DNA from 3 places in the Aceticella sp. 75b-Ac genome. Region 1 is predicted to be linked to each of the others. Evidence: riboswitches for the same ligand, from Rfam matches in the RefSeq annotation. Region 1 holds a riboswitch; each other region holds the start of a gene.

What was found. A riboswitch is a leader RNA that binds a small molecule or an ion and turns the genes downstream of it on or off. The one in region 1 is predicted to bind molybdenum cofactor.
Region 2: it holds a riboswitch for molybdenum cofactor, as region 1 does, so the genes downstream of both, modA (molybdate ABC transporter substrate-binding protein) here and modA (molybdate ABC transporter substrate-binding protein) in region 1, are expected to answer to the same signal.
Region 3: it holds a riboswitch for molybdenum cofactor, as region 1 does, so the genes downstream of both, AC0LWJ_RS05275 (ABC transporter substrate-binding protein) here and modA (molybdate ABC transporter substrate-binding protein) in region 1, are expected to answer to the same signal.

Annotation. Positions count from the first base shown of each region.
Region 1 is NZ_CM190971.1:171,725-174,993, forward strand. It holds gene AC0LWJ_RS00865 (Rossmann-like domain-containing protein) at 1-301, opposite strand, end outside; gene modB (molybdate ABC transporter permease subunit) at 333-1,013, opposite strand; gene modA (molybdate ABC transporter substrate-binding protein) at 1,041-1,865, opposite strand; molybdenum cofactor riboswitch at 2,061-2,185, opposite strand; gene AC0LWJ_RS00880 (4Fe-4S dicluster domain-containing protein) at 2,219-2,797, opposite strand; gene AC0LWJ_RS00885 (GerMN domain-containing protein) at 3,072-3,269, shown strand, end outside.
Region 2 is NZ_CM190971.1:986,246-989,514, forward strand. It holds gene AC0LWJ_RS05240 (ABC transporter permease) at 1-561, opposite strand, end outside; gene modA (molybdate ABC transporter substrate-binding protein) at 551-1,408, opposite strand; molybdenum cofactor riboswitch at 1,605-1,727, opposite strand; gene AC0LWJ_RS05250 (Rossmann-like domain-containing protein) at 1,811-2,566, opposite strand; gene AC0LWJ_RS05255 (hypothetical protein) at 2,680-3,269, opposite strand, start outside.
Region 3 is NZ_CM190971.1:992,384-995,652, reverse strand. It holds partial or broken gene pepF (oligoendopeptidase F) at 1-238, shown strand, start outside; gene aroB (3-dehydroquinate synthase) at 281-1,351, shown strand; molybdenum cofactor riboswitch at 1,461-1,603, shown strand; gene AC0LWJ_RS05275 (ABC transporter substrate-binding protein) at 1,727-2,794, shown strand; gene AC0LWJ_RS05270 (FecCD family ABC transporter permease) at 2,828-3,269, shown strand, end outside.

The sequences.
Region 1 (3,269 bases):
TTAAGGATGAAATAAAAATAGCTCTTTCAAAGTTGTTTTTAAGTGGAAGTTCCAGTATCTTTTCAATAGAACCATGAAAATCATTTAATGAATCAGTAAATGCCTGTCCATAAGAACCTTTAAATTCTGCCTGCATAAGTTTTTCTTTACCCTTTAAAATAACATAATCCTTACGTTTTGTAATGCCAATAGCATCTTTCGGAGAAAGCAGGCAGGCTTTAATCTCAACATTTTCGTTCAATAACCTATTTTCATCAACAATTTCCCTTAACTTGGACTTTAAGTTATTGTAAAAATCCATAAATCTATCTCCTCACATAATTAATTTCAGATTATTTTCTTCCTTTTTCTGTATAATGCAAAATTTTCTTTTTTGAGAGCCAGTTTATGTAATATATTAAACCAAAAGATAATAAAAGAATTACAATGACAAAATATCCGGCGGTTTTGTAATCTCCCCCCTCTGCTGCAAAATAAATTGCTATTGGCATTGTCTGAGTCTTGCCTGGGATATTACCTGCAATCATCAATGTTGCTCCAAACTCACCAATAGCTCTCGCAAATGAAAGAACTATACCCGATAGAATACCAGGCCAGGCAAGAGGCATGGTAACAGTACAAAGAACCCTAAACTCATTTGCACCTAAAATACGAGCAGCCTGTTCTTGCTTAATATCTACGCTTTCAAAAGCTGCTTTTGCACTCTTATACATGAGCGGAAAGGCGACTATAGAAGATGCAATTACAGCAGCCCACCATGTAAACAGCAATTGACCGTTAAATATTTTCTTAATGAGAAAACCTATTGGTCCATTTCTCCCTATGAGTACAAGAAGAATAAAACCCGTAACCGTTGGGGGCAAAACCAATGGCAAACATAAAAAGGTTTCCAAGATTTCCTTTCCTGAAAAATTTTTTATTAAAAAAAAACGTGCAAGAGATATTGCTATTATAAAATTAATAACTGTTGCTATTATTGATACTTTTATTGATAAGAATATAGGATATATCATTTTTGGACTCCTTCTTTTGGTTTGGATTTATTGTTTTTGTTCTAAAGGTATAAATCCAAATTTTTTGAAAATTTTTGATGCTTCTTGACCTTTGAGATAGTTAAGAAAATCAAGAGCTGTTTCTTTTTCCTTGCTGTTATTTATAACTGCTCCTCTGAAGAAAACAGGAGGACAGGAATTTTCAGGTGCTTCTGCGGCAATCCTAATCTTATTATCATTTGTAGTATTTGATTTCCATATAAATCCGGCATCCACATTTCCTGTTTCTACATAAGCTCTGATTTCTTGTATATCCTTTGCAAAAATAAGTTTAGATTTTACTTTATCCCAAAGTCCTAAGCTTATCAAAGCTTTTTTAGCCCATTCACCGCCAGGTACAACAGCAGGATCTCCAATGGCAATTTTATTAACTTCAGGTGAAGTAAGGTCTTCAAAGCTTTTTACTTTCTGGCTGTCTTTTGGCGTAATAAGAACCAGTTTATCAGATAAAATCTTTTTTTCTGTTGCTTTATCAATCAAATTTTCACTTCGTAATATATTCCATTGTTTTTCTCCGGGACCTATAAGTATATCACAATATGCTCCCTGTTCAATTTGCTGTTGTAAGGTACCAAGACCAGCGAAATTGAAGGAAAATTTTACATCGGGATGAATTTGGCTGTATTTTTTTGACACCTCCGGCAGTGCATCTTTAAGTCCAGCTCCTGCAAATACCATGATGCTTTTTGTATTTGAATTTTTCGTTTTATCGGCAGGTGTATTTGTCTTTTTTTGTCCACACCCTCCAAAAAATAATAAAGTCAATAATCCGCATACCAATAAAAATATCCATTTAATTTTAATTTTTCTCATCTTATTTCTCCTCCTTAAAATATTTTAAATATTTTCGGTAACATCTATTGTTTTATATATCTGAATTTCAAGAGATAATATATTTCTCTTAAAAATTCATTCAAGATTTATTAAATAAAAAAGCACCTCAAGAAAGGTGCAAAGCCACTACTAAATAAAAGGTAAAAATACCAAATCAAAGCATTTTCATCTTCTATTAGTGAATCCTTTCTCCTTTCCAAACAGGAGGCATTAACGTTTCCCTTAATACCCTATCGGTTCTTATTTCATAGCAAGATATAACTTACTTTAGAAATAAGGACTCGGAGATTTTAAATTTTTAATTATGACTATAATTAATTTTCGCCTTAAATTTAAATAAAAGGCAAAGCTGTTGTTACTTTTTTCCTTTTTTCTTTAATCGAATTTACCAGCATATTTGGTTTTACTAATCTTAAAGCATTTGTTGGACATACCTCTACACATGCAGGACCATTTTCTCTGTCTATGCACAAATCACATTTATTAGCAATTATTCTTTCTTTGTTGTACATATTTGAATTTTCTACAATCTTTAAATTTTCTTGTATATTTTTTTTACCGTTTACATATTCTGTTATAAAATCTATAGCACCAAAAGGACATGCAAGCAAGCAGTTTTTACAACCAATACAAATTTGGTTATTAATTTGTATTGTATTATTTTTTCTTACAATAGCTCCAACCGGACAGACATTTGCACAGGGGGCGTCCTCACAATGTCGACACTGTATTGGAGAGGTTACTGTTGCTGTTTTAATTACATTTAAACGCTGATTGAATTGAATATCATCTGTTCCTTCAGATAGCGGATTCCCTTCAAGATGTGCTAATGCACATGCTATTTCACATGTTCTGCATCCAATGCATCTATTAGGGTTAGCAATAACAAATGCATTTAAATTATTTTTCATTTTATTTCCTCCTTTTACAAAAGAATAAAATATTCACTATATAATTTGTTTCAATCAATTGTTTGAATTTCTTAAAGCAATGGAAGTACATTTGTTTTTATTATACAATATTTTTTTTTATAAAGCAATTAAGTTAGGGAAAAATTCGATTGAGAAATATATTATGAATTATTTTTTAAAAATAATAATAATATTTCATTATTTTTATAGATTTTTATTTCATTTCTATTCTGTTATAATATTTATATATTAGTTTAATAGGGGGTAGAGTATCGTGAAAAAAAATTTATTGATTATATTTTTTATTATTGTAGTTTTATTTTCGGGATGTTCTTCAAAATCAAATCCCGAGCAAAACACTGCCGTAAGCCCTAATACAGCACAGGAAAGCATAAAAACTGTTTCACTTTATTTCTTAAATGACAAAAGTAATGGTTTAAATATGGAAACGAGGGATATACCGCAAAATTCA
Region 2 (3,269 bases), 810 kb from region 1:
TAATACAAGACCTGAGAATATAGGCTCTCCCAAAGAAGGAACCACAACCCGCAGATATGCTTTACTGGGAGTATCTCCCAGTGTGCGGGCCACATCAATTATCTCCGGTTCTATTTGATCTACACCGGCAGATATAGCCCTTGCTGCCAGAGGATATGAAACAAAAAACATGGCTAATACAACAGAAATCATCATAAACGCTAATCCCGTATTGCCAACGAAGCCAAAGGCATTACGTCCAAAGGCTAAAAGCAGGGCAAGTCCGGCTACGGTATGCGGTAAAGCAACCGGTAAGTCATTCATAAAATTAGCAATTTTGTATAAATATGAGTTTCTGGCAAAAAGATGGTAATAACCAAACCCTAAAGCTGTTATGAGAGCTACTATAGAGGCTGCAAATGCAGCCTCTATAGTATTTTTTACACTTTGCCAAAATAGTATATCGTGAAAGGTTTTAATAATACCTATACTATTAACATGCCCTAATAACGCGGCAATAGGATAAATTACCAATAGAAAAAACAATGGAATAAAAATAACACTTATAATATTATTTCTCATTCTTTATGACCTTCCAGCCGTACTTTGTAAATTTATCGGTATTTTTATTAACAGTATTCATAAATTCTTCTGCCAGCTTTTCATTTCCACCTTTGATAATAGCTGCCCCTTCGATAATTTCACCCGTATATTCCTGAGGTATTACCTCAACATATTCCAAATCAAACGCTCTAGCTACACTGCTGTAAATTAAACCTGCATCAAGCTCATTTTTCTGAAGCATAATAGCAAGCTGATTTACCGTTGCAGGACGGGCTTTGAGATTGCCTGAAGAAACCAACTTATCCCAAATATTCATCTTTTTTAGAGCTCTTTCAGTATAAACACCTACTGGTGCTTTAGTGTCAGACACCCCTACTATTACCCCCGGTTTTATCAAATCTGTTACACTTTTAACTTTATTTTTACCTGTTTGTGACACTGCAAGCACCAAATTGTCTTGCAAGAATTTTTGCCCTTCAGCCAGTTTCCCATCAGCCTTAAGCTTGTCTACATAAAGCCAGTCTGCCGAAAAATAGAGGTCGCAAGGCTGCCCCTCTTTGATTTGTGTGTAAAGTCCACCGGAAGCCCCATAACTTGGTACTACCTTTGCACCGGTTTCTTTTTCAAAGATTGCGATAACCTCATCCATAGGTTTTTTAAGCCCTGCTGCTACATAAAGATTAAGTTTTTGACCTTTAAATGAAGCTGTTGTTTCCTGTTTATTGTTCTTAAGTGTATTTGTTGTATTTTTATCAGTTTTCGAACTACACCCACCAAATACAATCATTGCAGTCACTAAAAAAATAAGTAAAAGGTTTTTAACATTAAACATCTTTTTCCCTGTTGCTTTGTCAAATTTTAACATTTTTTTTATTGTCCCCCTCTTTCTAAAAATTCTTTACAAAATACATTAAATTTTTTACAAACCTCTGCAATAATCATCACCTCCTTTCAGTCAATTTTTCCGTTTTCGTTGTTTAGAATCATATCTATAAGTTATTTATAGATTAAAAAAACACCTTCCGAAGAAGGCGCAAAAAACATCATTTTAAATGTTGTGCAAACACTAAAATCCTTCTCCTTTCCAAACGGGAGGCATTAACGTTTCCATTAATACCCTAAGACGGTCTTTATCTCATAAGATAATCCCCCACAGACATAAAGACTCGGAGATTTATATTTTCAATTTTTGATTTTTCTCTAAGCTTATTGATAATAGTATATCAACTAATCATATTTGTCAAGGATGTTTTACAATTTATAACAGTTATTTCCCCTTTACTTTTACAGATATATTTTTTATGGCATCCTTCAACATCATAGTCCCTCCCCCTTGACTGACTACCTCAAGAGCCTTTTTGGGCTCAACAACTAAACTTCCGGCAAGTTTCGTAACATTATATCCTTCAAATGCTTCATAAGACATGGTGGTTGACGGACCGACTATATAAACCTCCCTTGCATTTTTACACATTTCCAAAATATGATCGATTGTCTTATTTATTATTGCAGTACCTGTAATTATAACCACATCACATTGTGGCAGGTACATTTCAATTGCCCAATCAGGAACCGTAGTTCCTTCATATTTCCCTGAACGTTCAAATACATAAGTTTTTGCTCCTGTCTGCTTTACAACATTTATTATAGGTCGGAAATAACCTACCATACCAAATGTATCATAAGAATTTAAATTTTTTACCTCGTTGATAATATTACCCGTTTCATATTCTTGAATGTCACTGTGAATTACAGCATTTATTGCTGCTACTCCAATTGTAGATTTTAATATATTATCCTTCTTTCCCCAGCAGATTACCGAATTGCAATCCCGTCCAATCATGCTTCCCACTTCTTCCAACTGTCCACAGCAAGGTCCAAGTTCATTAATGAAAGTATATGCCAAACCCGAACTTCCATCGTCCAACATAACACAGGTATAACCTACACCTATTCGAATATCCTTAATCTTTCTCCCATTTGACCTTTCATTGGCAATATCAATTAATTTATCAATTATCATTAAATCTGCACCTCTTTACCTTGGATTTTTAAAAATATCTTATTTCTAATTTATGTTTAAGCTTTTCTTTTAAAAAATATTTATATCTTAGAGAAAAATGAATTATTTAATAATTAAAGGATTTCCTGTTGATAAACCATATCTTTTATAATCGCCATTGTCCCATAATTATAAAGCATTCTGCATAAACATTCAATACTGATGTCGGCTCCACTTGCAACATGTGTTATAATGCTTCTGCTGCCAACCGCAGCACTTTTTATTTTATTCATCTGCCCGATGGTATTTTCCGGTATTTCCATAAAAGGTCCTTCATAAGGATATGGCTTATTTTCATCGTCCTCTATATAATATTTATAACCGGGTGGATAACCATTATATTGAAGATGTTTGCCTGTGGTTATTGCGAGATATTGATTAGCATCCTGCTCATACGTATACCATTTTATGCTGTTTTTGCACAAGGTATATTGCCATTTAAAATCCTTTTCCCCTATCCCCTCTAAAAGAATAAGAGCAATTTTTCGATTATCCAGATTTTCTTCAATGACTTTTTTAACATCAATAATAGAATCAATACCATCTAAAGGTGTATATAATGGTATCGTCGTATTTTTTGCAGGAACTTTATAAATTGTCCTTGCTAAGCTTCCACATGCCTTAAATGTATATCCTTCTTTAGCTATAAGCAAATAATCCGGAA
Region 3 (3,269 bases), 820 kb from region 1:
ATTTTACGTATATAAATATGCAACGGGATTTTCTTCGGCAACAGCACTTTCACAGATGATCTTAAAAGAAGGTAAACCAGCCGTAGATAGATATAAGGAATTTTTAAAAGGAGGCAGTTCCGATTATCCATTAAATCTTCTGAAAAAAGCAGGTGTAGACCTTACATCGCCAAAACCGGTGCTTGATGCATTGGATGTATTTGAAAAATTGCTTGAAGAAATGGAAAAGGAAATATAAACTATAGATTAAAGTATATTTTAATAAAAAGGGGAAGATATTTTGGAGGTTATCAATATAGATTTAAAAGACCGTTCATATCCGATATATATATGTAATAACATGCTTGATGACATAGGTAAGGTGGTATGCAGACATACCAAAAGCAAAAGGATTTTCCTTGTAACAGATACCAACGTATACCCATTATATTATGAGAAAGTAAAAGCCATTTTAAATAATGCTGGGTTTGATGTATCAAAATTTGTAATACCTGCAGGTGAAAGCAGCAAAAATCTTGATATGTTAAAAAATATTTTAGAAGACATCTATAAAAGCGGGCTTTTAAGAGATGGTTCGATAATTGCCCTTGGCGGAGGAGTAGTGGGGGATATAGCCGGCTTTGCAGCAGCTACATATATGAGGGGTGTAGATTTTATTCAGATACCCACCACCCTTCTTGCACAGGTAGATAGCAGTGTAGGAGGAAAAGTTGGTGTTAATTTAAGGGGTGGTAAGAATATCGTCGGCGCTTTCCATCAGCCAAAGATGGTTTATATAGATACAAGCAATTTGAGAACCTTAAATAAAAGGGAAATACTTGGGGGATTAGCAGAAATAATAAAATACGGTGTAATATGGGACAAGGAATTATTTGAATATCTGGAATGCAATATGGATGAGATACTTAATTTAAACGATGATATGATTACACATATTATAAAAAAATCATGCGGAATCAAGGGGAAGGTTGTTTCATTGGATGAAAAAGAACAAAAATTAAGACAAATCTTAAATTACGGACATACAGTAGGACATGCTATAGAAGCATTAACAGGATATGAAAAATATATTCATGGTGAAGCTGTTGCAATTGGAATGGTATATGCAGCTAAACTGTCCCTTAAAAAGAGTCTGATAGATAAAGAATATTTTGATAGAATTTGTGCTTTGATAAAGAAGTCCGGTTTACCCGTTGAATATGGCGAACTCCATAAAGAAGACATTGTAGAACTTATAAGGCATGACAAAAAGAATAAAAATGATAAGATTAGATTTGTACTTCCGGTTGGATACGGAAAAGTAGATATCTTTGAGATAAATAAAGATGAAATATTATCGATTCTTGATTAGTTAAACTGTATGGTATTGATAAAAATAATTTGACTTAATAATTAAACTATGTTATTTTCTTAATAAGTAGCAATTACTGCAATTTTATTAGTTTATCGTGTTAAAAAAATAATATCGACATCTCCGAGCCAATTCAACCTAAGGAGAAAATAATCTATGGTGATTGGCCTGAGTTTTACGCTCACGGGGTATCCTTGGAAACGAGTATGCCTTACTGTCACATATTTTACAAGGAGGTGGTGTATGCAACCTGATTAAATCAAGCAGGTTTTGTTGTGCTCCACTTTTTTAGTGGAGTTTTAATTTTCTTATTATAAAAGATTGCAGTAATAATTGATAAATTGCTACTGATTAAAAATATGGAGGGAAATATGAATGAAAGAATTAAAAAAAAGAAGATTGAAATTAACGAGTCTAGTTGGATTGCTTATATTTTTAATTGTTTTTGCTGCAACAGGATGTTCTGGAACTAAAGCTCCGCAGGAAACAAAGGTGTCATATGTTGAAGTTAAGGATGCTGTTGGAAGAACAGTAAAAATTCAGGAGTCTGTCAAGAAAATAGTAAGTATATATGGAATGATTCCACAATTTGTATATCTTCTTGGTGAAGGTGATAAATTTTACGCTGGAGGTTTTTGGGGTACAGATTTTTATAAGCTTGTAGACCCTGATGTGATGACAAAAGCAAGTAGGGGAAAAACAGCAAATGTCGAAGAAATCGCAAAAGAAAAACCAAATGTTGTGCTTTGTAGTTATTGGCAGGCAAATAATAAGGATGTAAAACAGCTAGAAAGTCTCAATATACCGGTAATTTGCACAAAAGTAGAAAGCATTGAGGACATAAATAATACGGTATCAATGTTGGGAAAGGTTTTTCAAAAGGAAAAACAGGCTCAAAACATTGTAGACTATTACAAGAAAGCTGAACAAAATGTAAAGGATAAAATTCAAAGAACAACGAAGCCAAAGGTTTTGATCATGTATTATAGTGGAAAAGACCATTCATATATGACTATGGGTGGTGATATGTTTCAAAGCAGGCTTGTTGAAATAGCCGGAGGTACTTCTGTTTCACAAAATTTATCTGGTAAAAAAAGTATAGATGTTGAACAGTCAGTCAAATGGAATCCTGATATGATCATGATAATACAATATGATAAATCGGCTGCGCAAACAAAAGATGAAATATTGAAAGACCCTGCATGGGGCAAGATAAATGCAGTTAAAGACGGAAAGGTTTTTCTTGTTCCGAATGATGGGGACAACTGGATAGATCCATGTCCTAAGTGGCCATTGGGTTTATATTGGGCGGCAAAGGTTTTGCATCCAAATGAATTTAAGGATATAAACATCAAAGATAAGGCAAAAGATTTTTATAAAACCTTTTTTGGTTTGAATATTGATAAAGTTCAAATTAATGGTAATTTAATCACGAACGAATAAAATGAAGGATTTATATCTTGGGAGGAAATCATAGTGAAAAAAATAATTATTTTTTGCTGCTTAGTTATTTTTCTTTCTTTGTTTTTAGGAAGATTGTGGTTTTCTCCATTTTCTTCTTTAAATGGATTCAGCAAAATTATCCTCTTTGATGTTAGATTTCCAAGAATAATAGCAGTTTCTTTGGCAGGAGCATCTTTAGGATTAGCAGGGGTTGCATTTCAAAGCTTGTTTAGAAACTATCTTGCAGGTCCTGATATTCTTGGTGTAACAACTGGGTCTGCCTTTGGAGCGGTACTTGCAATATTATTTTTTCCGTTTAATCCATATATAATACAAGGTTCATCATTTATATTTGGAATAATTGCGGTAATATTAGTTTATAAATTGGGAAGTTTAATTGGGAAAAGCTTGTTAAGCTTAATTCTGGCAGGTATGGTCGTTTCAGCGATTTTTGCAGGTTTTGTAGGACTTTTTA